DNA from 2 places in the Pseudoalteromonas sp. L1 genome. Region 1 is predicted to be linked to the other one. Evidence: predicted binding sites of a transcription regulator. Region 1 holds the regulator's gene; the other holds the start of a gene.
The links. Region 1 encodes LexA, which represses DNA repair genes until DNA is damaged. Its sites were predicted from a motif close to TACTGTATNNNNATACAGTA; they were not measured.
Positions count from the first base shown of each region.

Region 2: the regulator LexA is predicted to act here: its motif matches at 9,988-10,007, upstream of uvrD (DNA helicase II).

Region 1 is NZ_JAKKCT010000008.1:78,108-94,242, forward strand. Features, by position in the region: gene L3V38_RS18800 (SURF1 family protein) at 1-589, opposite strand, end outside; gene L3V38_RS20285 (DUF2909 domain-containing protein) at 604-915, shown strand; gene L3V38_RS18810 (cytochrome c oxidase subunit 3) at 815-1,690, opposite strand; gene L3V38_RS18815 (cytochrome c oxidase assembly protein) at 1,702-2,256, opposite strand; gene ctaD (cytochrome c oxidase subunit I) at 2,256-3,848, opposite strand; gene coxB (cytochrome c oxidase subunit II) at 3,848-4,990, opposite strand; gene lexA (transcriptional repressor LexA) at 5,504-6,121, opposite strand; gene L3V38_RS18835 (hotdog fold thioesterase) at 6,283-6,723, shown strand; gene L3V38_RS18840 (hypothetical protein) at 6,729-7,109, opposite strand; gene L3V38_RS18845 (hypothetical protein) at 7,267-7,986, shown strand; gene L3V38_RS18850 (endonuclease) at 8,143-8,775, shown strand; gene L3V38_RS18855 (S41 family peptidase) at 8,888-10,513, shown strand; gene L3V38_RS18860 (hypothetical protein) at 10,506-10,880, shown strand; gene hmpA (NO-inducible flavohemoprotein) at 10,914-12,077, opposite strand; gene L3V38_RS18870 (NnrS family protein) at 12,107-13,339, opposite strand; gene norR (nitric oxide reductase transcriptional regulator NorR) at 13,496-15,058, shown strand; gene L3V38_RS18880 (LysR family transcriptional regulator) at 15,059-15,952, opposite strand; gene L3V38_RS18885 (NAD(P)H-dependent oxidoreductase) at 16,068-16,135, shown strand, end outside.
Region 2 is NZ_JAKKCT010000004.1:450,988-466,431, forward strand. Features, by position in the region: gene L3V38_RS15015 (S9 family peptidase) at 1-1,320, shown strand, start outside; gene L3V38_RS15020 (response regulator transcription factor) at 1,485-2,189, shown strand; gene L3V38_RS15025 (YifB family Mg chelatase-like AAA ATPase) at 2,194-3,705, opposite strand; gene L3V38_RS15030 (trimeric intracellular cation channel family protein) at 3,743-4,357, opposite strand; tRNA gene L3V38_RS15035 (tRNA-Met) at 4,766-4,842, opposite strand; tRNA gene L3V38_RS15040 (tRNA-Met) at 4,997-5,073, opposite strand; tRNA gene L3V38_RS15045 (tRNA-Met) at 5,135-5,211, opposite strand; gene cysQ (3'(2'),5'-bisphosphate nucleotidase CysQ) at 5,452-6,249, opposite strand; gene nudE (ADP compounds hydrolase NudE) at 6,242-6,814, opposite strand; gene yrfG (GMP/IMP nucleotidase) at 6,876-7,532, shown strand; gene L3V38_RS15065 (dUTP diphosphatase) at 7,693-8,313, opposite strand; gene L3V38_RS15070 (peroxiredoxin-like family protein) at 8,436-9,065, shown strand; gene L3V38_RS15075 (YacL family protein) at 9,098-9,466, opposite strand; gene L3V38_RS15080 (hypothetical protein) at 9,589-9,813, opposite strand; gene uvrD (DNA helicase II) at 10,072-12,237, shown strand; gene L3V38_RS15090 (GNAT family N-acetyltransferase) at 12,215-14,284, shown strand; gene L3V38_RS15095 (ABC transporter substrate-binding protein) at 14,247-15,377, shown strand; gene L3V38_RS15100 (CZB domain-containing protein) at 15,439-15,444, shown strand, end outside.

The DNA.
Region 1 (16,135 bases):
TACGATAACCAATAAAGGCGTGTAACGGCTGCTCTAATTGACGACTAAAAATGGCTAAATCGACTCCCTGAATACGTTTAGGCCAGCCACTTTCTGCACCAATCTCATCCGCTAAAGTAAAGCCTTGAAGCTGGCCTTGTTTTATTTGAACTGTCGCTGTAATAAGCGCACTGCTAGGCCAAGCCACTGCTGGCAATTGATTGCGATCAGCGGGGGCTTTGAGCCAACCAAAATTAACAATTAAAGGGGCTACTTCTCCTTCGATGCTTACAGCTGCAAGTAAGTCATAACCTACTTGCCCTTGATATATTTGATTATCAAGTAGCCAGTAATGTTGTTTATTAACCACCCCAGAGACTTTGACCTGTAAGCCCGTTTTGTTAACACCATCGGGTAAGCTTTGCAGTGCTTGCCAATCCATAACACCTTGTTGGCTTGATACAGCGAGCTGACTTAATTGCTGCTGTTTTAGTTCACCGCGTTGATACTGCCAAACACTTAAACGCAAACAAATCAGCACCGCAAACACCACAACGCAAATTGCGATAATTGAACTAAGCTTTTGTTTACGCCATAAAATTAACTGCATCAAGGAAACCTAAAATGATAAAAATCATCATTGTGTTGTTATTGTTATATATTGTGTTTAACCTTTTTCGAGCACTGTTTGTAATGATGTCAGCAAAACAGACCACACGACCTATGTCACACTATTTAGGACGCAGAGTACTTTTCTCTGTTGTTGTGTTGGTGATCATTATTGCCGCAATGAAATTGGGCTTTATTCACACCAACCCATCACCTCTTCGTCACGCTACAGCACATACACAAATACAAATAAACACAGCCAAACCACATCAACAAAATGCCAATACCAAGCTGCGGCCTGAAACGCAAAATGCTTTTCACTACTAAAATGACCTTTGAATATACGCAACAGTACGACAAACAGAATTACCGTCCCCAAGGTCACGTGCATACCGTGAAAACCAGTTAATAAAAAGAACGTGTTGCCATATACCCCCGCATCTAGGGTTAAACCGAGATCCTGATAAGCATGCATATATTCATATACTTGTAAGCCTAAAAAAACGACACCTAATAACACGGTGAGCGATAAGAATACTTTTAGCGCACCACGCTTATTGTTTTCCATTGCCACATGAGCAAAGTGAATAGTGACCGAAGAGGTAAGTAAAATAAGGGTGTTAATTAATGGGAGCCCTTGCCAGCCCATAGCCTGTGTTGTGTCACCACTTGGTGTGGTCAAAAGAGGCCATACGGCTTCAAAGGTTGGCCAAAGTACTTCGTTGGTCATGGCATTGTTACCAGCCCCCCCCAACCAAGGTACAGAAATCATACGGGCATAAAAAAGTGCACCGAAAAACGCCATAAAAAACATTACTTCAGAGAATATAAACCAGCTCATGCCTTGCCTGAATGAACGGTCCATTTGTGCTGAGTAAAGCCCCTTATGCGACTCTTCAATAACGTTCCTAAACCAGCTGAAAACCATATAAATTAATATCGCAATGCCTAAATACAGTACATATTGACCACTGCTGCCTTCGCCACTGACTTGCATTACAGTTAAGCCAGCACCAACAGCAATTAAAAACATCGCAATTGCACCGACAATCGGCCACGGACTTTCAGTTGGTACATAATATTTTTCGTAATTCTGACTCATTTTGTTTGCTCCTAATTAGCAATTAGCTTGGCGGCTTCATCGTTTTTAGCCACAACCTGCCCGCTAATATCAAACACGGTATAGGACAATGTCAGTTCTTCAACATCATCCGGTAGCTCAGTATCGACATAAAATAATAAGGTAAACTCGATTTCTTCACCTGCTTTCATTGGCTGTTGATCGAAGCAAAAACAGGCTATTTTGTGTAAGTATTTAGCTGCTTTTCCTGGTGATACCGAGGGGATTGCTTGCATTATTTTGTCTGTGCTGCTGGTATTCTTAGCACTAAACTTAACTTCACGCATAGCGCCTGGCTGCACAGCGACACTGTACTGCTGAGACTCAACTTTAAATGGTGCTCCGCTTTGTGCATGTGTTGTAAAGCTTACATCTACCGAGCGTTCAGTATTAACTGTGTCACTCACTACAGCCTTCTCAAGAGAAGGTTTGCCATTTAAGCCCGTAACATCACAAAACACGTCGTAAAGCGGCACCAATGCAAAGGCAAATGCAAACATACCAAGGCATGCTAGCAGGAGCTTTTTGAGCAAAGGTGCATGATTCATTACTTAATCTCCGGCGGTGTCTCAAAGGTGTGGTAAGGTGCGGGCGAATCAACTTCCCACTCTAATCCCTCTGCACCGTCCCATACCTTAGCAGGTGCTTTTTCGCCGCCTCTGGCACATTTAAATACCACCAGCACAAACAGCAGCTGTGATAAACCAAACGCAAACCCACCAATACTAATAATGGCGTTAAAGTCTGCAAATTGCAGAGCATAATCAGGGATACGGCGCGGCATGCCAGCAAGGCCAACAAAATGCATTGGGAAAAACAGCACATTGACACTAATCAGTGATAACCAGAAATGCCATTTCGCCAAGGTTTCGTTATACATATTGCCAGTCCATTTTGGCAGCCAGTAATAGGCTCCCGCCATAATAGAAAATACGGCGCCTGTAACGAGTACATAGTGGAAGTGTGCGACCACAAAATAAGTATCATGATATTGGAAATCAGCAGGTGTGATCGCGAGCATCAAGCCAGAGAAACCTCCCAAGGTGAACAATACGATAAAAGCAATGGCAAACATCATGGGGATTTCAAAACTAATTGACCCTCGCCACATGGTAGCGACCCAATTAAACACTTTTACGCCTGTCGGTACCGAAATCAACATAGTGGCGTACATAAAGAACAGCTCACCCGCAACTGGCATGCCTGTGGTGAACATGTGATGTGCCCATACGATAAAGCTAAGTAGCGCAATCGATGAAGTTGCATACACCATAGAGGCATAACCAAATAGCTTTTTACGTGAGAAAGTCGGCACGATAGTAGAGATAATACCGAACGCCGGCAAAATCATGATATACACCTCAGGGTGCCCAAAGAACCAAAAGATATGCTGGAACATCACAGGGTCGCCCCCCCCTGCGGCATCAAAAAAGCTGGTCGCAAAGTATTTATCAGTGAGCACCATGGTCACCGCACCGGCAAGCACAGGCATCACAGCAATCAATAAGAATGCGGTGATCAACCATGTCCAAACAAACAATGGCAGCTTCATCCATGTCATGCCAGGGGCTCTTAAGTTCACAATGGTCACGATAACGTTAATCGCCCCCATGATTGAACTAATGCCCATGATATGCACAGCGAAGACAAAGAGTGCGGTGTTATCGTTACTATAAGTAGTCGACAGTGGCGCATAAAAAGTCCAACCGAATGCAGGGCCACCACCAGGCATAAGCAATGAAGCTAACAGGATTAAAAAGGCGAAAGGTAGAATCCAGAAACTCCAGTTATTCATCCTTGGCAAAGCCATATCAGGTGCACCAATCATCATTGGCACCATCCAGTTGGCCAATCCAGTAAAGGCAGGCATAACAGCCCCAAATACCATGATCAAACCATGTACTGTCGTCATTTGATTAAAAAAGTGTGGATCAACAAGTTGCAGACCCGGCTGGAAAAGCTCTGCGCGGATCACCATTGCCATCGCACCACCAATTAGAAACATGGTTAGTGAGAAAATGAGGTATAAACTACCAATATCTTTATGGTTTGTTGTATATAACCAACGCTTGAAACCCTTAGCAGGGTGATGGTCGTGATGCGCATGCTCAGTGGCTTGCTCATTAATAACGTTACTCATTAGTTCGCCTCCGCTGCTGCATCAATCGCTGCTTGAATTTGACTCGGCTGGATAACATCACCCGTATCATTGCCCCAAGCATTTCGTTTATACGTAATGACAGCTGCAAGCTGCTTAATTGAAAGCTGTTTATCGAATGCTTGCATTGCTGTACCAGGCTTGCCATGAAGCACAATATCAATGTGATCTTTAACATCACCTAGTACAATAGGGCTGCCTTTAAGCGCAGGAAATACGCCCGGTAGCCCCATACCTGTTGGCTGATGACATGCTGCACAGCTAGCCATGTAGACTTGCTCACCTAGTGTCATTAACTCTTCTTTCGCAAGTGTTTGATCAAGTAATGCAGCATCCGCTGCTGCCGCATTCGCTTTTTCTTGTTTGGCATCAGCTAACCAAGTTGCAAACTCATCTTCAGGTAATGCTTGAACCACAACAGGCATAAAACCATGATCTTTACCACACAGTTCAGCACATTGGCCCCGGTAAACACCAGGTTCGTTAATTCGTGTCCATGCTTCATTGATAAAGCCCGGATTTGCATCTTTTTTCACCGCAAAATCAGGAACCCACCAAGAGTGAATAACATCGTCAGAAGTCATCAAAAAGCGTACTTTTTTATTGATAGGAAGAACCAGCGGCTTGTCGACTTCAAGTAAGTAATTTGCTGTCTTTTCAGCTTGGTTATCTATTTGATCTTTTGGTGTCGATAAAATCGAGTAATAGGCAATATCTTCACCCATATATTCGTAATGCCATTTCCATTGAGAGCCCGTGACCTTAATGGTGATGTCCGCCTTAGAGGCATCTTCCATGGCGATTAAGGTTTTTGTGGCAGGCACAGCCATGGCAATTAAAATCACAAACGGAATGGCAGTCCAAAGAATTTCAACTTTTGTGCTTTCATGAAATTGGGCAGGCTTTACCCCTTTTGATTTTCTATGATGTATTAAAGCCCAAAACATCACCGCAAAAACGATGACGCCGATTACACAACAGATAATAAATATCGTCATGTGTAACTCATAAACATTATTACTTATATCAGTTACCCCTTTACGCATATTAAATTGACTATTTGCCAATGCTAACTGCGGTAGAGACACTAATATAAGCCACAAGGCATAACGCATTTTACCCATGTGACAGCTCCTTTAGATGCTATTGCAAGACGCAAAGCGAAAAGGCGTACAGCTAGGTGCCCATTCGTATTTTTATTGTTAAGAGCAAACACGTACCAACACGACAGAAATCTGATACAAGCTCATCGTTTAACACCACAGCACATTATTTTGTGTCTTTTTAGTAAAACGGTGTTAACACAATGTATTAACCAATTAGTTAAAAAATGAACAATAAGCAAGTTTTTAATCTAAGAAATGTTTATTTTGGTGCAAAAATAACAACTATAATCAGAGCGTTATTTGTAAAAAAAGGAGAAGAGCAAAAACTCAAAAAGAAAGGAAAACTGCGCTATACATGGACTCCCAGCAACGCTAAGGGGTCACAAATCGATGCTAAATAGGTAAAAAGCGGCGTCGCACCAAATTAAATCAGTTTGACGCACCATTTTGGAAACATCTTACTCAGTACAATACATCAAAACAAAAAACGAGCATGACTGAGAACACTAAAGTTACTTAAGTATATTAGCGTTACATCCAATCAGCATTACGAATAACGCCAACTGCCAATCCTTCAATATTGAAAGATTCGTGTTCGAGATCAACTTCAATCGGTGCAAACTCGTCATTTTCTGCATGTAGGAGGACTTTTCGACCTGCTTTTTCTAAGCGTTTTACAGTCACATCTTCATCAACACGCGCAACGACAACTTGACCATTTTCAGCCACTTGTGTTCTGTGTACTGCCAGTAAATCACCATCCATAATGCCTATATCTTTCATACTCATGCCATTAACACGTAGTAAAAAATCTGCAGCGGGCTTAAACAAAGATGGATCAACCTGACAATGGCTCTCTACATGTTCCTGCGCTAAAATTGGCTCACCTGCGGCAACACGACCAATTAAAGGGAGTCCTAGTTGTTCTGGCTCATCTTCTTCAACTAACTGAATACCACGACTCGCACCAGGCTTCATTTTTATCATACCTTTTTTAGCCAGCGCTTTAAGATGTTCTTCAGCAGCATTGGCACTTTTAAAACCAAGCGTTTGAGCTATTTCGGCACGAGTTGGCGGCATGCCCGTATCTTTAATAAATACTTTAATAAGTTCTAATATTTGCGATTGGCGTTTCGTTAATGGGCGCATACAACTGGTTTTCCATACAGTACATTTAACTGTGAGTATATACAGTTATCTGAAAATCGCAAATTTAAATTAGCCACCTCATTTTGCTACAAAACTAACATTGAACAGCACAGTTATATGCAATATGGTAGTAGCTTTAATTAGCTTGCTAAGGAAATACCATGAGCATTTGGCACCAGCCAATCACTTTAGAGCAATGCCAGCAATTTGCACAAGGCATTACAGGTGAAGGAACTTTAATGAAAACCATGGGCATTGAAATAACCGAAATTGGTGATGACTACCTAGTTGCCACCATGCCCGCTATACCAGCCCACCATAATCCAATGGGGATGGTACACGGAGGCGCAAATGTTGTGCTAGCTGAGACTGTGGCCAGTTATGCGGCAAATTTTGTTGTTGACTTCGAAAAGTTTTATTGTGTCGGCCAAGAGATAAATGCCAATCACCTCAAAGCATCACGCAAAGGCGTACTTACAGCAATTACACGCCCTATTCATCTAGGGAAAAGAACATCGGTTTGGGAAATTAAAATTAGTAATGCGGCAGGTGAACTGTGCTGCGTATCACGTATGACCGCAGCAGTGGTAGAACGAAGATAGCGAGCTTAGCTCTGAACCGGGTAGATGGTAATTTCGATCCCTGCGCCAATGGCTGAAATACGTAATAAGGTATCTGCGTGCAGGGCTTGATTAAAACATTTTGGCGAGTCACCTGACTCAAAACCAATATCAAATGTTCGTTTTGAACACGAAAGCCACTGTTTCAATGCATTGCGTGAACATGACTCAATTAATTCGCATAATTGATTAATTGCTTTATCTGGCGTGCTAATGTCAGCTGTTGCTTCAATACGAGCAAGTTGACGATATTCATCTTTGTCATAATGTAAGACCATGGCGTTTTTCTTTAAATCAGCCACCAGTGCACTTATATCGTGTTTTGATTCAAGCTCCAAGTCTACATTTAAAAATTGAATTTCCGACATACCTTCGTTTTACCCTCTATTAATAGCGATTGGAACTTTAACGCAGTTTTGTCTATATACCAAATCTAGAATACAGTTAATGCGACATTATGCCGCATTGGCAGCCTAATTTAAGCTTTTACAATAGCGCCTATACAAAAATAACAAGTGGTTTTCTATGAATAAACGTATGTTCAAATATGCCCGCAAAGTGCATAAATGGTTAGGTTACTTGCTCGCCATACAAATCTTTTTTTGGCTGCTGGGTGGCTTGGTAATGAGCGCCATTCCTCTTGAAAAAGTACATGGCAAACACTTAGCTAAACGCAGCCTCAGTAATCCATTTAAAGTACATGATTACATGGCATCAATTGATGCAATAACAACTCAGTTTGAGCAAATTAGTGATATAAAATACAGCCACTTACTCACAAAACCCACTATTGAAATTGCCACTTTAAACGGTACATTTACCTTTGATGGTATAACGGGTGAGGCAATGGCTAGGCCAAGTGAATCTGAGATTATTGAAAATGCTAAAGCACACCTACTCATTAGTGCAAAGACCTCTCAAGTACAGCTTTTAGCAAAAGGACCCAGAGAAATTGCATACAAAGCGAATGTTTGGCAAGTCAGCTTTGATGACTGGCTGACAACTACCCTGTATTTAGATAGCGCTACAGGTAAGGTCATTACAGTACGCAGCACTATTTGGCGTATTTTCGACTTTTTCTGGATGTTGCATATTATGGATTACGACGAGCGCGAGGACTTTAATAACCCCTTACTTATAAGCTTTGCAGCCACCAGCGTACTGTTTTGTCTTTCTGGCATTTTATTATTACTACAAAACCTACGTATAAAACGCCGTAAGTCAATTTCAATTATCAGTAAATAATCCTACCAGCATCGGCACCACTGTTTTGGTGCCTTGCTTATAACTTGTCGAAGTTTGAATTGTCCGGACTGATTATCTCGATAACAATCAAACTCTTTTTCTTTTAGAGCTATCACTCTACAATAGCAAATCCTGTAGTTCACACATGTGATGGATATGCGTTTATTTTTCTCTTTACTATTTTGCCTTGGGGTTTGTTTTTCTGCCTCTGCGGAGCAATTTTCTAGCTTTTCTAGTGCCAAAAAATATCTAATAAAAACCTTACCAAACGACACTAAGAGCCTATATTGTGATTGTGATATAAAACGTGAGGGTAAAAAGTTAGTGCCTGATCCAACGCGATGCGGCTACCTGCCGCGAAATGCTGTCACTCGTTCTGGTAAACAAAATATACGGGCACACCGTATTGAGTGGGAGCATATTGTACCTGCTTGGGAGTTTGGTCATCAACTGCAGTGCTGGCAAGAGGGTGGTAGAAAAAATTGCCGAAAAGTGAGTAAAAAGTTTCGTCAAATGGAAGCTGACATAAATAACTTAGCACCAGCCATCGGTGAAATTAATGCTGATCGCTCTAACTATCGTTTTGGTATGGTAGCCAATAACATCAAACAGTACGGAGCATGTCCTGTTAAGGTTGACTTTAAACAGCGTGTTGTTGAACCGCCAGTTTATGCTCGAAAGCGCATTGCAGATACTTACTTCTATATGCAAAAAACCTATGGACTCGCTATTTCAAACAAACAACAGAAGCTCTTTGAAGCATGGCAAAAACTTGAACCTGCAGACTGACATGATGCGCTGAAAATTTATACACTTATTTACACTATTTAGATCGCCCTTTATTGTCATCGCGTATACTTACTGATACTTTTTCAACAACTGTTTACAGGAAAGTAATCTCATGTTTAAAAGTAACAAACTCGCGCAGGCGACTTTTTTTCTCTTTTCAAGCCTTTATTTAACGGCTTGCGGTGGGGGCAGTTCGTTAGACTCTGACACAGATACAGTAACTCCACCTCCCGCTAACTCTTCCACTGTTTGGACAGCCGGTACATTTGCGCCATCCAGCGAGTTTAAAGATCAATGCGCCGTCCCTCGCACAGGAAATGATCCATTCAATGAAAATCAGCCTTACCCCGACACTGCTGGTTCTGAGTTTACAGAAAAAATGTGGTTACGCTCATGGAGTGATGAAACATACCTTTGGTACGATGAAATCGAAGACAACAACCCTAATGACTTTAGCTCAGTTGCAGCCTACTACGCTCAACTGAAAACATTTCAAACGACAGACTCAGGCGCTAACAAAGACAACTTTCATTTTAGTCAGCCAACTGAAGATTTTTTCAAAGAGTCGCAATCTGGTGTTGTATCGGGCTACGGAATCAACTGGGCTTTTCTTAGTAACACACCACCTCGAATACTACGCATTGCCTATTTAGAGGATGGCTCACCTGCCGCCAATGCGGGTTTACAACGCGGCGATACGGTTTTATCGGCGGATAATATAAGTATTAACGACAACACCGAAGCTGGCATTGAAATTTTGAATGAAGTACTGTTCAACCCCACAGCTGGCAGCACCCATAACCTTAAACTACGAAGCAATGATGGTACTGACAAATCAATCAATGTGGTAGCAGGTAATATAACCCAAACCCCTGTGCAAAATGTGAATACACTGATCACTGAAAATGGCACCAAAGTTGGTTATATGCAGTTTAATAGTCACATAAGCATCGCCCAGCCTGAGCTTATTAATGCTGTTAATAAGTTCAAAACCGATATGATCGATGAGCTTGTGATTGACTTTAGATACAACGGTGGTGGCGTATTGGCTCTTTCTGCACAACTTGCTTACATGGTTGCAGGCCCTGCCAATAGTAGAGGTTTTGACTATTATCAAACCATTAGAAACGACAAACAACCCAATGATACGCCCTTTCCATTTATTGACTTTGAAATTGATTATTCAACTTTTCAAGCGACTAACAACACACTCCCCGATTTAAACTTATCAAAAGTGTATGTGCTTAGCACTGAAGGAACTTGCTCGGCATCAGAAGCATTTATTAATGGGCTCAAAGGCATCAACGCAGAGGTTATTCTAATTGGTGATAAGACTTGTGGTAAACCGTACGGGTTTAATCCAACTCATAACTGTGCAACAACCTACTTTACTATTCAATTTTCAGGAGTGAATGAAAAGGGGTTCGGTGAATATTCAGATGGCTTAAAACCGACTCCTACTCCGCAGTTTGACGCCGACGTGCAAGGTTGTCTGGCTGCAGACGATTTTAACCATCAGTTGGGCGATAAAAACGAAGGTTTATTATCTACAGCACTTTTCCATATCGCGAATAATCGCTGCCCTATTTCAACTCAAACAGCAAAAATCAAACAGCCCAACACCTCAGTCAATGCGTTAGCGGATACAGGCTTACCACTCGTTCCTAAACAACCGCTATATAAAGAGAATATGGACTTAACACGCCCCTTACCAACAAAAGGAAATAGCGATGAGTAAAAAATACTTCTTTATTTCATCATTACTGATGAGTTTAACTGCGTGTCAAAGTACCCAAGCAAAACAACCGCTAGATGCGACGTTAACTCGCATCAACCCAGGCGTGATTACCGAGTTACAACAGGCCATTCAATCAGCTAAAGGGGGGGCTTTAGTGACCTTAGCTGATGATGTGTTCACCAAAAGTGCTGTGCTTTTAATTGATCATGGTACAGGAAAAGGACCTGATGGATTGCCAATAATGGGCGCTCATTCAATTCCTTCTGAGAAGTTTCTGTTGCAAAAAGCAGGCGAGCAATGCCTGCTTTACTACCCCAAAAAAGAGCGCCGTATTCCACTTCCTAATGTAGAGTGCGAAGTTAACTAACAATCAGGCGCAGCAGAGGCTGCGCCCTTGTCATCATAGGCTTTGATGAGGGCCAAACACCTCATAGTGAATGCGCTCACTTGCAACCCCAATACTTAGCAGCTGCTCTTTTATCATTGCCATAAAGGCGATTGGACCACACAGGTAAAAGTCACCTTTGCTAATTGGTAAGCTATCAGCGATGTGGTTTACATCCATCAAGCCCGCAAAATCTCCCCCCTTGCCATCTTTTAACCACGTAACACAATGCAATGAAGCGTGCGCTTGTTGTTGCTTTATTAAATACTCTTTAAAGGCAAACTGCGCCTCACTGTCGCAAGCATGTAGGTAATGGATTGACTGATTAGGTTGATTACCTAATAGTGTTTCTAGCATCGCCATCATTGGGGTTTGACCAACACCCGCTGAAATCAATACGACAGGCGAGTCGATTTCGCGAAGTACAAAGTCGCCTGCTGGAGGATAAACTTCAATTACCTCGCCTTCACGTAAGCTATGTAAATGGTAGGAGACTAAACCTTCTTGCTTTACGCTAATACGGTAGTTTTCGCCATTACTTTGCTGCGAAATAGAGTATTGGCGAATTTGAGTATTATCACTGTTTTCAGGTTTAACTTTAATACCCAAATATTGCCCAGGTAGATGTGACACCACCGCTTTACCGTCACAAGGAGTCAGAGTAAAACTACAAATATGCTCTGACTCGATATGCTTATGTGAAATAGTAAATAAACGTGTACCAAACCAACCACCTTGGGCTTGCTTAGTTTTGTTGTATAGTGCCATTTCTTCTGTAATACAGACATCTGCAAGCAGTGCATACGCTTCTCGCCATGCATATTCAACCTCAGGGGTAAACTGCTCAGGCAGCAACGCCTTAAGCGTTGCAATTAAGTGACCACCTACAATCGGATAGTGCTCAGGTAAAATGTGATAACTAGTATGCTTATGATTTATACGCGCTAAAGCGTCTTTCAAAACAGCAAGATTATCAATATTTGTAGCATAGGCAGCTAACGCATTAAACAACGCAAATTGCTGAGAGCCTGATTGCTGATGGGTCATATTAAAAATATTTTTTAACTCTGGATTATAACTAAACATACGATCATAAAAGTATTCAGTAACCTGAGGGCCCGCCTCTGCTAGCAACGGTACTGTACTTTTAACAATCTCGATCGTTTTTTCAGACAACATATAGTTTCCTCTATTTATAAAGGGAGTAATTAACCCACGCGGCCATCTACACGACGTTTAACTAAAATGGGCACGCAATGAAATAAGAACAATAAAAAGCCAGCTATCCACAGCATTGCACTCAGTTGCCATGCCAAGTGGTGACCTATCAAAGATACAAGGAGAGCGCGTATAATCGCAGCAATGGCAATACACACAAATGCTAAGGTAATGATAAATGGCACTTTTAGGGGGCGGCCGGTATGACCATGAGACACACGAACCATCATAGCTAAGATCATTAAGCCAATCGTACCTACAGTGATAAAATGCAGCGCATCTTTAAATAAAATGAACGAACTATAGTTGCTCAGTGCAATTAGGAGTAAACCTATGCTCAAAGCCCAATATGAAAGGTGTAGTGACCATAACAGAGGTACTTTTAGTATCCCCTTTTGCCACCAAGCGACACTGCGATAAAAATGCAAACAAGCAAGCCAAGCAAAAACCCAACCTACGCTCATTTGATTAAAGAATAATTGACTAAAGAAGAACCAAGCAATAGCAAATAAAGAACTTACAACAACCAGTTTATCAAGCCTTGGTAGGCGAACTTGCTCGGTAAGATTCAACCCTCGCGCGGTGAAAAATGGCACAACACGGCCTGCAACAATACCAACCAATAAAGTCATCACAATCACCGCTGTATCCACAACACTGAGCGCAAAGAGCATATTTTCAGCAATCACCAATGCCAAAAAAATAATATTAAGAGCACATAGCATGGAGGCAATAGCGATAAACACGTAATTCTGCTTACTACTTGCTTTGAGCAACATATTACTAAGGGTAATAATGCCGGCTAACCACCATATAAGCTGAAACACTCCCACCACATATAAATTAAAATTCGCTGTTATTATGGCAGGTAAAAAGAAACTCAAACGTGCTAATAACCACACAGCAGTCATTAGACAAAGCTTGCTGCCACTGACACTAGGAACACCAGTCCAGGTTTGCGCTGCTGTCAGTAAAAACCCCATAGCAACAACACCTGAAAAACCAAATAGCATTTCATGGGCATGCCAAAGCGTAGCTGGTACAGTTAAATGCCAGTTGGCATAACCGCTTAGCATGAGTAACCAATAACTCATAGAACCCACGGCTAATACACCAGCAACCAAAAAGTAAGGCCTAAACGCCAATGCCCAAATAGGCCATTGACTGACTTGATGAGCCTTTACTTTTTTTGGCATTGGCTCTGTTAAATTAATGACTTTCATTACCACTCTCAGCGTTTAATTTCCCCAGCTATTGCACAGTTCAAGCCAAAAATAAAAGCCATTAAATATCAGTCAATTATATTTAACCACTTGATAAAAAAGTCAAAATGACACACCATTAAAAACATCAATAAAACACTTTCAGGTCAAATTGACATGGCGATCAAAAAATCCCTTCTTGATGTTGCTCTTGCCCTTACCAAAGCAAGCAGTGTTGATTACAATTTCAACTATTTATTGAATTGCATTAATGATTGGCTTGAATGTGATGCAGTTGCCTTATTATTGAAACAAGGTGATGTGTTAAAACCTGTAGCCCTACATGGATTGTCGGACGATACGTTAGGAAGGCGCTTTAAAATAGCGGAGCATCCGCGCTTATTTGAAATATGCCGTGGCAGTGAACCGCTAAAATTTGCCAAAGATTGTGGCCTACCCGACCCCTACGATGGTTTATTACAAAGCCAGCATGGCGACTTTCCTGTTCATGCCTGCATGGGTGTGCCGCTGCAGAGCAGTAAAGACAACAGCGAACTACTCGGTGTTTTAACCTTTGATAGTTTAGATGAACATGCCTTTGACGCTTTAGCAATGAACGAGCTCAATCAACTAAAACAGCTAGCAGCAGGTTATGTTGAGCATGCCCTAACCTTGCAGCATCTTATGCAACATGCACAGCACAGCCATCAAGTTGCACAACAGCTTAATCTTGAAGCGCTGACGCGAGAAGGTGTCGAAATTATTGGTAATAGCCAAGCAATGCTGACCCTTAAAAATGATATCCAGCTGGTGGCTGCCTCAGAATTCAGCGTATTGATCCAAGGTGAAACCGGCGTGGGTAAAGAGCTTGTTGCGCGCAATATCCATTTAAACTCAAAACGCCGCGAACAGCCTCTTATCCATCTCAACTGTGCTTCATTACCAGAGAACTTGGCTGAGAGCGAGTTTTTCGGCCACAGTAAAGGCGCATTTACTGGCGCACATACTGCGCGCCAGGGTAAGTTTCAACTCGCCGATGGTGGTACGCTATTTTTAGATGAGATTGGCGAGTTACCCCTTGCGATGCAAAGTAAACTACTACGCGTATTACAAAGTGGTGAAGTACAAACGGTGGGGGAAGATCAAAGCCGTTATGTTGATGTCAGAGTGATTGCAGCAACCAACCGCGATTTAAAACAAGAAGTCGCTGCGGGGCGCTTTCGTGCAGACCTTTATCACCGCTTAAGCGTTTACCCATTGCATGTTGCACCGTTAAAAGAGCGCGATAACGATGTTATTTTATTGGCAGGCTTTTTTATTGAGCAAACATCTAAAAAATTGGCAATTAAACAACTTAAGCTTAGTAGCGATACACAATTACTACTGCGTCAATATAATTGGCCTGGCAATGTGAGAGAGCTTGAACACGTTATTAGTCGCGCAGCACTCAAAGCCAAGCAGCAGCAATGGCAACAAAGCATTGTCACAATCGAGCCTGAGCATTGTGATATTGCTAAAACGGCCGTTGCGGCACCAAGCCCTGTTGCAGTTAACGAACAAAAAGCCTCTCGCTTATCACTCAAAGAGGCAACTGACGCTTTTAGTTATCAGTTGATAATGCAACAACTTGAACTACACAACCTAAACTGGGCAGCCACAGCACGCAGCTTAAGTGTTGATAGGGCCAACCTTGTGCGCCTAGCCAAACGGCTAGGCATTAGTGTTAAAAAGTCACTCTAGCTAGCCTGTTGTCTTTTTAAAGTACGCTTTTAGTAGCTGACTAAAAGCTTGCACTTTGGCAGTACGGTGCACCAAATGATGTGTCACCAGCCAAAGATCTGTTGGCCAGTTTAGTTCTTTATGAAGCACTGGCACTAAATCAGAGTACTGCTCTGCCACTTCGTGCTGCAAACCACCAATACCAAGCCCCCTAACAATAGCCCGGGTTGCTTCTGATGTTTCTGATACTCTAAGTTTGATTTGTGCTGATGCTATGTGCTCATCGACCCAAGCAAAATAAGGCACTTTACCGTTGTAGCCAGCCACCCCAGAAACAAAACTATGCTGCTCTAGCTGCTGAATACTCTTTGGCATACCATATTTTTCAATATAGCTTTTTGAGGCATAAAACCCAGATGATAGCTCCGCTAAGTGCTGGGCAATATAGTCACCTTCATCAGGGCGCGGGCCCGCTCTGACAGCAATATGCGCTTGACCATGGTCGAGTCGTAGACGATTTTGGTCAAGAATAACCTCAAGCTGCACTTGTGGGTGTAAACTTTGGAACTGCTCACAAACATCACTGAGCACATCAATAAAACCACTCACCGTAGTTAATAATAAGCTGCCTCGCAGTTGGCTATCAGCAGCAATGATATCGTTGTGAAGTTTTTCAAGTTCAGCGTTAATCGATTTTGCAGTCGCAAACAACTTAGCGCCAATTTCTGTCACTGTATAACCACGGGCATGGCGGTGAAATAACCGTGCATCAAGGTTATCTTCTAAATTGTTGATTCTTCTTAGTACTGTGCTGTGGTGAACACCTAACGATTCGGCAGCAGCGGTTAACGTGCCGAGCCTTGCCACCTCATAAGCGACTTTTACATCTTGCCAATCACCAAATTGAATTGCCATAACAGCTCCTTGTGTGCATATACGCACATAAGTTTTGCGTTTATTTGGCTTTTCTGCAAGCTGTTTTTTGCTACAGTGAGTATATCAACAGTGAAGCTTAAAAAAGGAAGCCATCATGACAGCACCAAAAATTATTGCCCTAGCAGGCAGCCTACGTAAAGACAGCTTTAATCAAAAACTGAT
Region 2 (15,444 bases), on a different contig from region 1:
TCAGCGCTGAATGTACTTGGCCAATTTAAAACCTTTAATCAGGCTAAATACACAAACGAGGGGATTTATGTAACGGCAGGTCCTGACTTTAACAATGGTTTAGGGCGTAACCTACCACAAGGCATGCTTGCTAATAACTACGATGGGCAACTTTACCTGTTAAGTCGGGACGGTAAAAAAGCCACAGCGTTAAGCAAAGAATTTACCCCTGCAATTGGCCAGCTCAATGTACTTGAAAATGGTGATGCACTTATAAAAGTTACAGAGCAAGATACAGTACAACTTTACCAGTATGATCTCAGTAAAAAGCGCTTTAATAAGGTGAACGCTGGCTTTGATGTTGTTGAGCAATTTAGTTATTCAAAAGAACGCAACCCCAGCATTTTGCTCACTGGCACTACAGCTTCAACACCTCAGCAACTGAAACAACTAAGCCTAGGTAAAAGCCGCGCGAAAATATTATGGGATTCAAAACCGATCGCCTATAAAGATACTGCCATTGCCTCACTTGAAGAGTTTAACTTTACCAATAAAGACGGTATTGAAATTAAAGGCCGCGTTTACTTGCCGCACAACGTAGATAAAAGCAAAAAGTACCCTGCACTGGTCTATTATTATGGCGGTACATCACCTGTTACTCGTGGTTTTACAGGTCGCTATCCATTTAACTTGTGGGCTGAGCATGGCTACGTTGTTTATGTTGTGCAACCAACGGGCGCAACAGGCTTTGGCCAAGAGTTCTCAGCTAAACACGTAAATGCATGGGGTGAGTACACCGCGAACGATATCATCGATGGCACAAAAGCGTTTTTAAACCAGTATCACTTCGTGGATAGCAAACGTGTTGGCAACTTAGGTGCGTCCTATGGTGGCTTTATGACTATGCTACTGGCTACCAAAACGGATATGTTTAGTGCTTCAATCGCCCATGCTGGCATTTCTAATATTACGTCGTATTGGGGCCAAGGCTGGTGGGGGTACTTATACTCTAACGAGGCGTCTAAAAATAGCTACCCTTGGAATAATCCAACCCTTTACAGCCAACATAGTCCTGTTTTTCATGCCGACAAGGTGACCACACCATTATTATTACTGCATGGTGATTCGGATACGAATGTACCGGTTGGAGAAAGTCACAATATGTACACGGCATTAAAGTTACTAGGAAAAGATGTCGAACTCATTGAGTACAAAGGCGCAGACCATCAGATATTTGCACGCGACAAACGCTTTGATTGGTGGGACACCATGCTCGCTTATTTCGATAAAAATCTAAAAGAGCAGCCACAATGGTGGCAATACCTTTACGCTGAAAAGTAGATTTTTATATAGTTGAGTACTACAAAAGTACTCAACTTTTCTTTCACTTTACGACACCTAACTAATTAAATTGTAAGAAATAGTTATAAACCTATCCATTACACTTCTCACTCTTTGTCATACAGTGCTAACATAACAACAAATCAAGTGTGAAATAGAAGCTAATGACTATTCAAGTTTTATTGGTTGAAGATGATGAGCTACTCGTCAAACGTATTCTCAACCATTTTAAAGAGACTGAATTTGAGATTGAGGTAGACTCAACAGGCGCCGATGCACTGAGCATTGTGCAATCTCGCGCCCCTTCACAAAATGCAATCTCTTTAGCTATCATCGATATAGTACTGCCCAAACGTGATGGTCTGCTATTAGCAAAAGAACTCAATGCGCTCACAGAAATTGGCGTAATTATGCTATCAAGCAGAGACTCTCAAGCCGATCGCATTGCAGGGCTTGCCCAAGGTGCAGATGATTACATATGTAAGCCCGTAGACTTACTTGAACTCGAACTTAGAATGCGTGCACTTCACAAACGTCTCAAGAGCTCTCAAAACGATGATGAAAGCGAAGAGTTTATTGAATATGCCGACTTCAAGTTACACCCTGATAATCGAACCTTGATTACCCCTAACGGTGAAGAGTCGCGCCTAACAGAAGCTGAACACAAGGTACTTATTTGCTTAATTGCAAATGCAGGTAAAGCAACATCACGTGAAAAGATCTCAGAAGAGATTGGCCAACCAGATTGGAGCCCTAGTGATCGCACCGTCGATGTATTGATTGGTCGACTACGTAAAAAATTAAGTGATGAAAAGGATCAGAAGCGTATTGTTACAGTGCGTGGTAAAGGTTACATGTTATCGATTTAAGCTTTTAGAGTTGCGTTAGCTGACTAATTAGCCGCTCAAATGCCCGATAATTTAATGCTTCTTTTAGTTCACTTAAGGTTATATTTGGCTGAGCTTTTAAATCGCTGATGGTGCGTGCCACTTTAATCACCCGATGATAAGAGCGAGGCGATAAAGCCAGTTTTTCACTGGCTTTAGCTAAAAACTGAAGTTCTGCAGGTGCTAAAATACAGTACCGATTCATTTCTTTATTATTCAAGCGCGCATTCACTTTGCCTTGTCTTTCAAGCTGAATTGCGTAGGCACGCTCAACACGTGAGCGAACTTGCTCGCTGCTTTCTTCTATTTCAGTACTTTGTAGTTGGCTACTGGTCAATCTTGGCAACTCAATTTGTAAATCAATACGATCGATAAATGGCCCAGACACCCGAGATAAGTAACGTAGCACTTGATCAGGCGTTGCTCGCTTATCTGTATGGCTACCTGTTGGGCTTGGGTTAAGAGCTGCAATCAACTGAAATTGCGAAGGGAACTCCATTTGCCTCGCAGCTCTTGATATCGTTACTACGCCCGTTTCCATAGGTTCACGCAATGAGTCGAGTACTTTTCTCTCAAATTCAGGCAGCTCATCTAAAAAAAGCACTCCATTGTGGGCTAATGAAATTTCCCCTGGCTTTGGGTTTGACGAACCACCAACAAGCGCGACCGCTGAACACGTATGATGAGGATTGCGAAAGGGACGCTCCCGCCAATTCGCTAAATCGACTGATTGACCAATAATTGAATAGAGGGCTGCGGTACTAATCGCTTCATCGTCAGACATTGCGGGCATAATTGTCGGCATACGCTGTGCGAGCATAGATTTACCTGTCCCTGGGGGGCCTAAAAATAGCAAATTATGCCCACCAGCAGCTGCAATTTCTAATACTCGTTTCGCGCCTGGTTGCCCTTTAACATCGCTTAAATCGAGAAGAGATTCTCTATCTAATTCCTGCTCTGGGTATTCAATATTCAAAGGAAGGGGTTGCTGGTTAAGTAAATCGTTCCAGACATCCTGAATAGAATATACTGCTTTTCGTGCGACCCCTGAAACAAGACTCGCCAAGGAGTCATTATCGGCAGGAAGAAAGCAACAACGGCCTTTGTCTTTAGCACCGAGCACGGAAGGCAAAATCGCATTCACACCTCTTACTTCCCCATTTAAGGCAAGCTCACCATAAAATTCATAACGATGAATATCGGGACAACTAATCTGCCCTGATGCCACCAAGATGCCTACGGCGATGGCTAAATCAAAGCGCCCTCCCTCTTTAGGCAAGTCTGCGGGCGCTAAATTAACAGTGATCCGCTGATCAGGAAAGCCAAACTGTGAGTTTTCAAGTGCGCTTCTTACGCGATCTTTCGCTTCCTTCACAGATGTTTCGGGTAGACCAACTATATGAAAAGCCGGTAAACCATTACCTAAATGCACTTCAACTATAACTTCAGGTGCTTGTACGCCTATTTGTGCACGAGAAAAAATACGAGCTAATGACACGTTTAATCTGTCCCTATAACAAGTCCTAAGTTATAGTTTAATCAGAATATTTAAAAATATGCAACGTTAGCCGCCATTTCATCGCCGCCAGTCGTAAAACAAGCGTCACTAGCATTGCAATCACCATCGCAAGCTCTGTTACAAAACCAAAAGAAATACCCAGCGTATAAGCGACTCCGCCTGCAATACAGGTAATTGCGTATAACTCACCTTTCAATAGCATAGGCATATTACCTGCGAGCACATCACGGATCATGCCGCCGAAGCAACCTGTAATAACGCCCATAATAATAGCCGTTGTATCAGGCATACCTGCCAACATTGCTTTTTGAGCACCCATAACAGCAAAAAATGCTAGGCCAAATGCATCTGCTATCTGTAGCGTATTAAATTCAATCGAACGCTGCTTATTAATTAAACGTGTAGTAACAAATACCGAAAATAAAATAGCCCAAAAATAGCTTTGATCATGTAACCAAAAAACAGGAACATCTAGGATTAAATCACGTAACGTACCACCACCAATTGCCGTTACGGTGGCAAGTACAACAACCCCAAAGCCATCCATTTTTTTATCATAGGCCAGCAGCGTACCTGATACAGCAAATACAGCCACGCCAATTAAGTCAAACCAGTGGTAAAGTTCAGTCATACTTGTAACTAAAAAGTAATTTTACCTACCTTGTAACATAAACTTTTCAATCTTTTAAGAGAAGATTATGCAAGTCACTAAACGTAGCAGAAGGAAAATATTAATCTGTTTAATAAAGAGAACTATTTTGAAGCAAGAAACCATATTATTAGCAGACAATGATTTCATATTATTGCCTATTAATACAAACATTATGATGAGATAAAAAGATTTTTTCGATCCTCAAGAGCATCTTCACTTTCTATAGGCGTAAAAAACACGCTTTCACGTGCCTATTATGTAATTTCAGTTGGTTGCGGGAGCTGTGAACTTTGAGGACGAACCGACGACCTTTAGGTTATAAGCCTAAACACCTGAATTTCAGGCATAAAAAAACACGCTTTAGCGTGTCTATTATGTAATTTCAGTTGGTTGCGGGAGCCGGATTTGAACCGACGACCTTCGGGTTATGAGCCCGACGAGCTACCAGGCTGCTCCATCCCGCGCCTGAAATTATTAAGCTTATTTTACTTCTCACTTAATTTAAGAAGTCAGCCAATTCAAAGAATTGGTTGCGGGAGCTGTGAAGGTGAAGAGTGAATGCCTCACGCCGTGACGACGACCTTTATAGTTCCAATATTACACCAATCTTTTAAAAATTGGTTGCGGGAGCCGGATTTGAACCGACGACCTTCGGGTTATGAGCCCGACGAGCTACCAGGCTGCTCCATCCCGCGCCTGAATATTAAGTTTGTTTTACTTCTCACTTAATTTAAGAAGTCAGCCAATTAAGAAAATTGGTTGCGGGAGCCGGATTTGAACCGACGACCTTCGGGTTATGAGCCCGACGAGCTACCAGGCTGCTCCATCCCGCGCCTGTATGTTTAGAGTCCCAGAAGCCGGATTTGAACCGACGACCTTCGACTTCAGGTATTTGCGAGTCCGACGAATGATTTATCATTCTGCTCCATCCCGCGCCTGTAATCTCTAAGTAACAACAGCATGTTATTGATGCCTTGTTTCGAAGAGAGCGCTATCATATAGCAATAAGATTAGAAATCAAGAGTTATAGTAATAAAACACCACCAAACGAACAAAAAGCACACAAAGTGCTGTTAAAAAGCTCGTTGGTGAGGACTTATCATTTTTTGCCACTCCCAATCAGGGTGGCCCATAACGATAAAATCTGGGTTTTCTGTGCTTTCTCGTTGATTGTAAGTTAAAGGATTAAATTCAGCATCCGTAATGCAGCCACCCGCTTCTTCAACAATCACTTGAGATGCGCCTGTATCCCACTCACCTGTTGGCCCTATGCGTAAAAAACAATCCGCTTTACCTTCTGCAATAATACACGCTTTTAATGAGCATGAGCCTAATGCGACCGTTGCGAATTGGGTATTTAAATACTGACTTACCGCTTCAATTTTTTGTCGACGACTCACAGCTAAAGTTAAATTATCAGGTGTTGCAACCGAAATTTTCTGATCTTGGCCATTTTCACGCTTAAACGCGCCTTGCTGATAAGTTGCAAAATAAGTAACGTGCTTCGCTGGCCAATGGATAACACCTAATACTGGACGATTATTTTCAATCAGTGCGATATTAACCGCAAAATCACCACTTTCTAAAATAAACTCCCCCGTACCATCCATGGGATCTAGCAACCAGTATTGCTGCCAATGCTTTCTGTCAGCAAGTGCAGGGATTGGCGTTTCCTCTGACATAATAGGAATATCTGGTGCCAACGCTTTTAATCCTGCCATCAATACTTCATTTGATGCTAAATCAGCTTTAGTTACGGGCGTATGATCGGACTTTTGCTCGGCACCAATATCATCTTGCTGATAAATAGCCATAATGGCATCACCTGCTTGTTCAGCTAGACGAATGCAAGGCTCTAAAAAATTACTCATTGGTAGCTCCCGACTCTAAGTACTTTGTTAATAATAGCAAAGCTGCAACACTTCGTGCTTCTGTAAAGTCCTCTTGTTGCAATAAAGACGGCCAATCACTCATCGGCCACTTCACAACAACAAGTGGCTCAGGTTCATCACCTGGTAAGATTTCAGGGTAGAGGTCTTCGGCGTACAAAATATGCATAGTGGCATTAAAGTAACTTGGTGCCATGCTGACTTTTTTAAGGGCGGCAAAATAGTTAGCACCAAAGCCTACTTCTTCTTTAAGCTCACGATTTGCTGCTTGTTCGGGAGTTTCACCTGGATCAATTAAGCCTTTTGGAAAGCCCAGTTGATAATCATTAGTGCCAGCACAATATTCTCGCACCAATAACAGCTCGTTATCAGCCGTTACAGGCACGATCATGACGGCACCTCTTCCACCACCACGAATTCGTTCGTATTGCCTTTGCTCGTTATTTGAGAACTTCAGCTCAAGGGATTCAACGGTGAACAGTCGACTCTTAGCGACAACTTCATTAGACAAAATTTGCGGTGGTGTAGGATGCTTTTTCTGTGTCATTGGCATTAATTTGCTATCATGGCAGTTATGCTCATCATAAATCTTTTAAAGTGAATTGCCTATGTTAAATTGGTCAAAAATCGATACTGTGTTGTTAGATATGGATGGCACCCTACTCGATTTGCATTTTGATAATTATTTCTGGCTTACTGTTATTCCCGAGCAATATGCACGTAAACATAAAATCAGTTTAGACGCAGCAAAAGCTGACATTTTGCATCGTTATCAACAAGTTCATGGGCAAATTAATTGGTACTGCTTAGACTATTGGCAACAACAACTCGATTTGCCAATAATGTCGCTAAAACGTGACATTCAACATTTAATAAAAGTGCGTGATGACGTACCGCCATTTCTAACTGAGCTTAGAAAAGCTGGTAAGCAATTGATCATGCTCACTAACGCGCACCCAGATTGTGCCATGTTAAAGTTTGAACACACTGCTATTGATAATTACTTAGATGGGGTAATTTCAACTCACCAATATGGCGTGAGTAAAGAGCATCAACCATTATGGCAACAAGTACATCAAGAGTGGAAGTTTGATAAGAAACGGACTTTATTTGTGGATGACAGCCCTACCGTGCTCGATGCGGCAAAAGAGTTTGGTATTGGCCATATTCTTGCGGTTGCCAACCCTGATAGTCAGCAACCGCATAAGCAGTTCGATGGCTTTTTATCGACCATCGATTTTCGCGAATTTATACCCGTTGAATAATACCAATTCGCTTAATTAAGTAGTCTATTTTGAGGCAATAAAACCTTGTTGATAGCAAGGCAAAAATTTCGTTATTTAGTTGTTCTAAATCAGAAATTTTTAACGCAGCTAGCGACAGGTTTTATCCCTCAAGATGATTAAGTATTATTGCGGATTGGTATTACTTCGGGTAACGCTGCTCCAAGCCTTGATAAACAAGCTTTGCGAAATCAGCATGCTCTGTATCTAGGCTTTTAACTACTTCAACTAAGTGTTCGTTATCTTCTTGGCCGTTCCACACTTTGATATAACTACCGTCTTTGTAGCCATGGTCTTGGCGGAAGAAGTTCAAGGTATTTTTACCAACGTAGCCGCGGTATAAATCATCAATATCCATACCGATTTTCGCCATACAACCTGCAAATGCAGCGGCATTAAAACGCTTTTCAGCGACTGCTGACGCAGCTAATTGCTCTAGTGTTTGTTTAAAGTCATCCGCTTGAACTGGCGCACTTAATTCCGATTCAAGTTGCGCGGCTAATTGCTCATAGCTGGTTTCACCATCAATGCGTAAAGATAAACCAAAATGGAAAATATCAACTAACTCTAAAATAACTTGTTCGGTATCTGGAGTTTGTTTTTTCCACCACTTCCAACCATAGTGATCAAGCATTTCAGCACACTCAACCCAAATTGCACGATACCATTCAAAACCTTGGCTAAACCATTGCTCATGAACTTTGGTATTCATCGCATTTTGCATTTCGAGCATAACAACGAGTTTTTGTAAATTAGCAGACATTTTTTATCCCAACTTGCATTTTTTATTTGCCTATATACTACAGTTAAATTTGGCATTGATGAAATAAAAACACCTATAAACAGGTCGTTTGTAAAATCGAGAAAGAATCATGAAGGATCCTAATGTTTAGATCACTACTTATTACTGCATTACTTGTACTATCTAGCCAAGCAATTGCAGCTACAGCAACGAATATTGCAAACTCAGCTGAGCAAGTTAGCCCATTACTGCCAGGCTTAACTATGCCAAGTGTTGACTTAAAAGATCAGTTTGGAAAAAGCATTTCTTTAGGTGAACGTTTTAAAGAAAAAACCACGGTATTAATTGTTTATCGTGGCGGTTGGTGCCCATATTGTTCAAGGCAATTAGCCAGTGTGCAAAAAATTGAAAAGCAATTAGCAAGCCTCAATGCACAAATTATCGCAATATCGCCAGATAGCCCAGAAAAGCTAGCTGAAAGCAAAATATCTTCCCCAAACTATCAACTTTTATCTGATGATAGTTTGGCATTGAGCCAACAACTAGGATTGGCATTTTATCTGGATGATAAAACCGCAAAAATCTATCGTAATAAACTTGGCGTTAACTTTGTGTCGCTAGATGGCGAAGCAAAGGTGGCTTTACCTGTACCTGCTGTTTTTGTGGTTGACACAAAAGGGTTAATTCACTTTCAGTATGCTAATCCAAATTATAAAGTACGTTTAACTGAAGACTTATTACTTGCAGCTGTTAAATCAGTCAATGAACAATAAACTAGCCACTGATAAGCAGAACCTGTTTCTGCTTATCGCCCTTGCGTAAACTCTTGCCAAGATTCAATTAAATCAACAAAGTCTTCAAAACCACAGCCACTGCATAAGCCCTCTTCTTCAAGCATTAAATCATCATCTTGGTAGGCGACTAAGTCTTCGTTGTCTTGATGTAGTGCATGGGCTTCAAATAATGCTTCGTCTTTACTTAAAATCAAATCAATTTCTTGGCCTTGCAAGGTTAAAGGCTCATGACTGCTCTTCACTGCAGCAATTAAAGCTTGCACCATTGCGACTTTTTCTTTACCGATTTCTTCATTCAGCCAGCGACCAATAACGCCGTGCTCAGAAGAGATTTTAATGCGTAAACCACTAATTGGGTCGCGGATAAATTGATATTCCATGAAGAGTACTCGTAATACGTTATTACGCTAATTATACCGTTTACAGCTAAACGTAGCGAGTTTTGCGGCCTTAAACAACACGAGCGCCATAGTGGCGCTCGTGTTTATGCTATTTAAAACAGCTAGAGTCGTGATTTAAAACGAGCAGCATCAATAATTGCCCACAAATAGACAATCGGCAGTAATACAAAACCGATCGCAACATAAATTAGCGCGCCACTGATAACCCATGCTAAAAAGAATGCAATCGCCGCCATTAAACGACCTTGTACCAATTGTCCTAAACCAGGAAAAAAGATATTACATATTGCTGCGATTACATTACCGCCAGAACCTTGCTCTGCCATACTAACCTCTGTAGTTTTTAATGATTATACTTTTTATAAACACACTTTATGCCAACTTATTATGACTTACAAATCAAAGTGTTAAAAAATACCGTTATTTTGATTTTAGTTCTTTTTGCTAAAAATCGGTCAAATTCACAATTTTTATTTACAATTTTAATGACTTGCCAAAATAGCTGTTTATAAAAACAGTATTTTATTTAGCCTTGCATAAACACCTGTTATACTCCACCCATTATAGATTGAAAAGGCGTAACGATGGACGTTTCTGAATTACTCGATGGCTTAAATGACAAACAACGGGATGCAGTCGCAGCCCCATTGCAAAATATGCTAGTACTTGCAGGTGCGGGTTCTGGTAAAACTCGAGTACTTGTTCATCGCATCGCATGGCTCATGCAAGTTGAGCAAGCTTCTGCATACAGTATCTTTGCGGTAACCTTCACTAACAAAGCCGCGAAAGAAATGCGAACTCGTGTAGAAGAAACCTTAAAAGCACCGGTTGGTGGTATGTGGATTGGTACTTTCCACGGCTTATCTCATCGTATTTTACGCGCCCATCACCGTGAAGCGAACTTGCCTGAAAGCTTTCAAATTTTAGATTCTGACGATCAACAACGTATGATCAAACGCTTACTTAAAGCGATGAACATCGATGATAAAAAGTGGCCAGCAAAACAATTTGGTTGGTATATCAGCGCGAAAAAAGATGAAGGTCTACGACCTAAAGACATTCAAGCCTACGATGTTAATGAACAGATGATGCTAAAAGTCTATGCTGCATATCAAGAAGCGTGCGACCGTGCTGGTTTAATCGACTTTGCAGAAATACTGCTGCGCTGCTACGAAGTACTTAAAAACCACCCAACACTTTTACGTCACTATCAACAGCGTTTTGCCCACATGCTGGTAGACGAGTTCCAGGATACCAATACTATTCAGTACGCTTGGTTAAAATTACTCGCAGGTAACACTAACAGTATTATGATCGTAGGTGATGATGACCAAAGTATCTATGGCTGGCGTGGCGCAAAAATAGAGAATATCAAACGCTTTTTAACTGACTTCGAAGCCGAAACCATTCGCCTTGAACAAAATTACCGTTCAACGGCAACAATCTTGAAAGCATCAAATGCGCTGATCAAAAACAATGCTGAACGCATGGGCAAAAGCCTTTGGACAGACGGCAATGATGGTGAGCCTATTTCTGTTTACGCTGCGTTTAATGAATTAGACGAAGCGCGCTTTGTCAGCAGCAAACTACGTAGTTGGCTAAATGCAGGTAATGCATTACAAGATGCCGCGATTTTATACCGTAACAACGCACAATCTCGTGTACTCGAGGAAGCGATGCTACAAGAAGGTTTAAAATACCGTATTTACGGCGGTATGCGCTTCTTCGAGCGCCAAGAGATCAAAGATGCACTTTCGTATTTACGTTTAGTGGGTAACCGTCAAGATGATGCCGCTTTCGAGCGCGTTATTAACACCCCTGCTCGCGGCATTGGTGATAAAACACTAAGCCACATTCGTGATTGCGCGCGTAATGAGTCATTGCCACTTTGGTATGCCGCAAAAGCTATTATCGAGCAGCAACACTTATCTGGCCGTGCAGCGAGTGCCGTCACTAAATTCTTAGAGCTTGTTGAGCATATCGAAGATAAGATCAGCGATCTCACCTTAGAAGAGCAAGCGAAATACGCCATTCAAAGCTCGGGGTTAATGGCAATGTATCAAGCTGAAAAAGGTGAAAAAGGCCGTGCCCGCGTAGAAAACTTAGAAGAACTTATTAGTGCTTGTGGTCAATACGAACTCCCTGAAGATGAAGAGTTCAGCTCACCACTACAGGGATTTTTGGCTTATACCTCACTAGAGTCTGGCGAAGGTCAAGCTGACGAGCACGAAGACGCGGTGCAAATGATGACACTGCACTCAGCAAAAGGCCTAGAATTCCCTCTGGTGTTTATGGTTGGTGTTGAGGAGGGCATGTTCCCATCACAACAAAGTAATGAAGAGTCTGGCCGTTTAGAAGAAGAACGCCGCCTATGTTATGTTGGTATGACTCGCGCGATGGAAAAACTATATATTAGCCATGCAGAAAGTCGCCGTTTATACGGCCAAGAAAAGTACCACAGCCCATCACGCTTTTTACGTGAAATGCCTGAAGACTGCATCGAAGAAATCCGAATTAAAACACAAGTTTCAAGACCGCCTGCTGCAGGTCGTTTTAGTCCATCAGTAACCCATGCTGCATTTGAAGATAGTGGCTTTAACTTAGGACAACGCGTCTTACACGCCAAGTTCGGTGCAGGAACCGTACTCAATTACGAAGGTAGCGGCGCACAGTCACGTATTCAAGTGAACTTTGATGACCTAGGCAGCAAATGGCTTGTAACACAGTATGCAAGACTTCAAGCCTTATAATGAGTATATAACAGCACTGTGTAATGAGCTGGTGATTGCAAAGCATCGCCAGCTTGTCATTGTGCAAGGCAGCGAAACTTGGTGCCATCAGTTTGCAAACCAATTAGCGCTTAAAAATACCTATGTTTTAAGCGCTAGCTCACTATTAGCGAATAGTAAGTTTCCAAAACATGCTCATCAAATTCTTGGCCAAGAGTTTCAACACGCTATTTTTGATGGTTTTAGCGGCTTATATGCCGATAAACTAGCCGCGCTTGCAGGTACCGTAAAAGCAGGTGGTGTACTGATACTTTTGCTGCCCGATGACGATAAGTGGCAAGACCCAGCACTCACAAGTATTACCTCTTATGGCGAAGTGATTCAACACAGCTTTTTTAATCAGCGTTTTTTCGCCAAGCTAAAATTGCAGCCACATTATTTTACTGAGCACTCGCTTCCTACTTACCAATCCATTTCGCCAGCAACTGCTGAGATAAATTATCAGCAACAACAAGCATGTGTTGAGCAAATTATTAAAACCGCAACAGGGCGCGCTAATCGCCCATTTGTGATCAGTGCAGACCGGGGTCGTGGTAAGTCAGCTGCTTTAGGGCTTGCAGCTGCAAATCTTCAAGATAAAAAAATCCTTATTTGTGCCACCCAAGCCAAGGCCGTACAAACAAGCTTTAAACATTTAGCATCTGAGCTTGGTATAACTAAAGAGCAAAATTGTAAGCAACTAGCTAACCTTAGCTATATTGCGCCAGATACACTCCTACATGAAAAACCTGACTGCGATCTGCTATTTGTCGACGAAGCAGCGGCGATTCCGGTTCCTATGCTATTACAGATCCTGAAAAGCTATCCGCGAATCGTATTTGCTAGCACTATGGTTGGTTATGAAGGAAATGGTCGAGGTTACACGTTACGTTTTTTACAGTACTTACGTAGTCAATTTAAATCACTAAAGACTATCACTTTGGATGAGCCAGTTCGCTTTGCTAAACATGATCCTTTAGAAAATAGCCTACGCAAACTATTATTACTCGATGCAAAGTACCCAAGCACGCAAAGTAGTGAGCCATTCCAATTTGCAAACATAAGCAAAGAACAACTCGTTGATGATGAGCAACTACTTAGCCAAATAATGGCATTACTGGCGCTGGCTCATTACCAAACCACAGTGAATGATTTACGCCAACTGCTTGATGCGCCCGAGTTACAACTGTCTATCTGTAAGCAAGAAAATGCACTAAAAGCAGTTTGTTTGGTGGCTGTTGAGGGTGGTTTAACGGCTAAGATCGCAGAACAAGTTAAAATAGGTAAGCGCAGACCACATGGCCATTTAATGGCACAAACCATTACTCAACTGAGCCAGAGTACAGAAGATTTATGTAAACGCTCTGCAAGAGTTGTGAGAATAGCTGTCGCACCAGAGTGTCATCAACAAGGTATAGGTTCAGCCCTATTAAATTACTGCGAAAAACAACTAGATAATTGCGACTATTTCGGTGCGAGCTTTGGCGCAAATGCATCCTTGGTTAAGTTTTGGCAAAGTAATGGTTTTAAGGTCATTAAGTTGGGTTTTAGCCACGATAAAGCAACTGCGGAACATTCGGCTTTAGTCATAAAGCCACTTACCCGCCAAGCGAAGCACTCAGCCACACAGCTCATTGGTGAGTTTAAACACGACTTCTCGTTACAACTTTTAGGCCACTTTAGTCACTTACCTTGGCAGCTGATTGCTGAATTATTACCCCATTTTCCACAAAGCGAATGTCCAACTGTATTATTAAGCAGGGCTGAGCGCCTTATAAATTCTGAATTTTCGTTATTTAATGCTCAACCCTTACTGTGGCAACTGATCTGGCATACACCAATTAGTCTAAACTTGCTCAATCAAGATACAAAATTCATACTTATTCGGCTAATATTACAACAATCCTGTACCGATCACTTCATTAGTGAAGCAAATCTGTCCGGAAAAAAAGAATTAAACACACAATTCAAAGCCGCAGTGCAAGGTTGGTATGCTCACTTTAAACTTCTCAATAATATCGACAATTAAGAGCATATTGTTATCTCTTTCACTTTTATCCACTTTGGGTCATGCCGAAGACACTCTCCCCCCTATAAAATTAGGTATGTCTACAGCATTATCAGGGCCAGCAAAAGAAATTGGCGAGCAATTAGCTTTCGGCAGCAATATTTATTTCGATAAGATAAATGCTGATAGCGGTATTAATGGTCAAAATATCAAGCTGATAATTGCTGACGACGGTTATGAGCCAAAAAATACGGTTGTAAATACACGGCAATTTTTATTTAGCGACAACATCCACGCAATATTTGGTTCAATGGGAACACCGACTGCACATGCCATTAAACCTTTGCTTGATAGGCATCGAACTCCCTTTCTGATGCCCTTTACAGGTGCAGATTTCCTGCATAATGATTCAATGCCGAATGTATTTAACCTACGTGCAAGCTATCAAGATGAAGCGTCTGAACAAATTGATTATTTAGTAAAAGAACGTCAGCATGAGAAAATTGCTTTAATGATTCAAGCTGACGAATTTGGTTATGTTGTTGAAAGTAATTTAATTTTAGCTTTAGAAAAATATGAAATAAAACCTATTGAAGTTGCCCGATTTAAACGTAATAGCGAAGATATTGCAAAGGCACTAACGCAACTTAAACAAAGTAAAGCGACTGCAATCTGTATGGTAGGTACATACAAACCGTTAGCTGAGTTTATCAATAAAGGCTATCAGCAGGGTTTCACACCCGACTACACCGCCGTTTCTTTTGCATCAAGCCATGAACTATACAAGCGAATTAAGCATCCAAGCAATATTATGGTCACCGAAGTCGTCCCCGATCCTAATCGGTGTGATAACGCTTGGTGCGTGCAATTCAATGAAGACATTAAGCCCTACCAAAGGAAGGCAAATCGCATAATTTTTGAAGGTTATCTAAATGCAGTGGCACTGGTTAGTGCTGCTCAAAAGTGCTCTCCCCCTTTAAATAATCAATGCTTACTTTCCAAGTTAAATGCACTATTTGAAGAAGATACTGACTTCGCAAAGTTATTTAGTGAGCAGACTGGTAATAGTGATAAAAAAATTTATCGCTCATATTTTAAAAGTAATCAAGATTAACTACTGCTAAATCAGAATAATGTTCTATGCTTTAAAGACTTAATAAGGCTTTGAGGGAAATATGGAT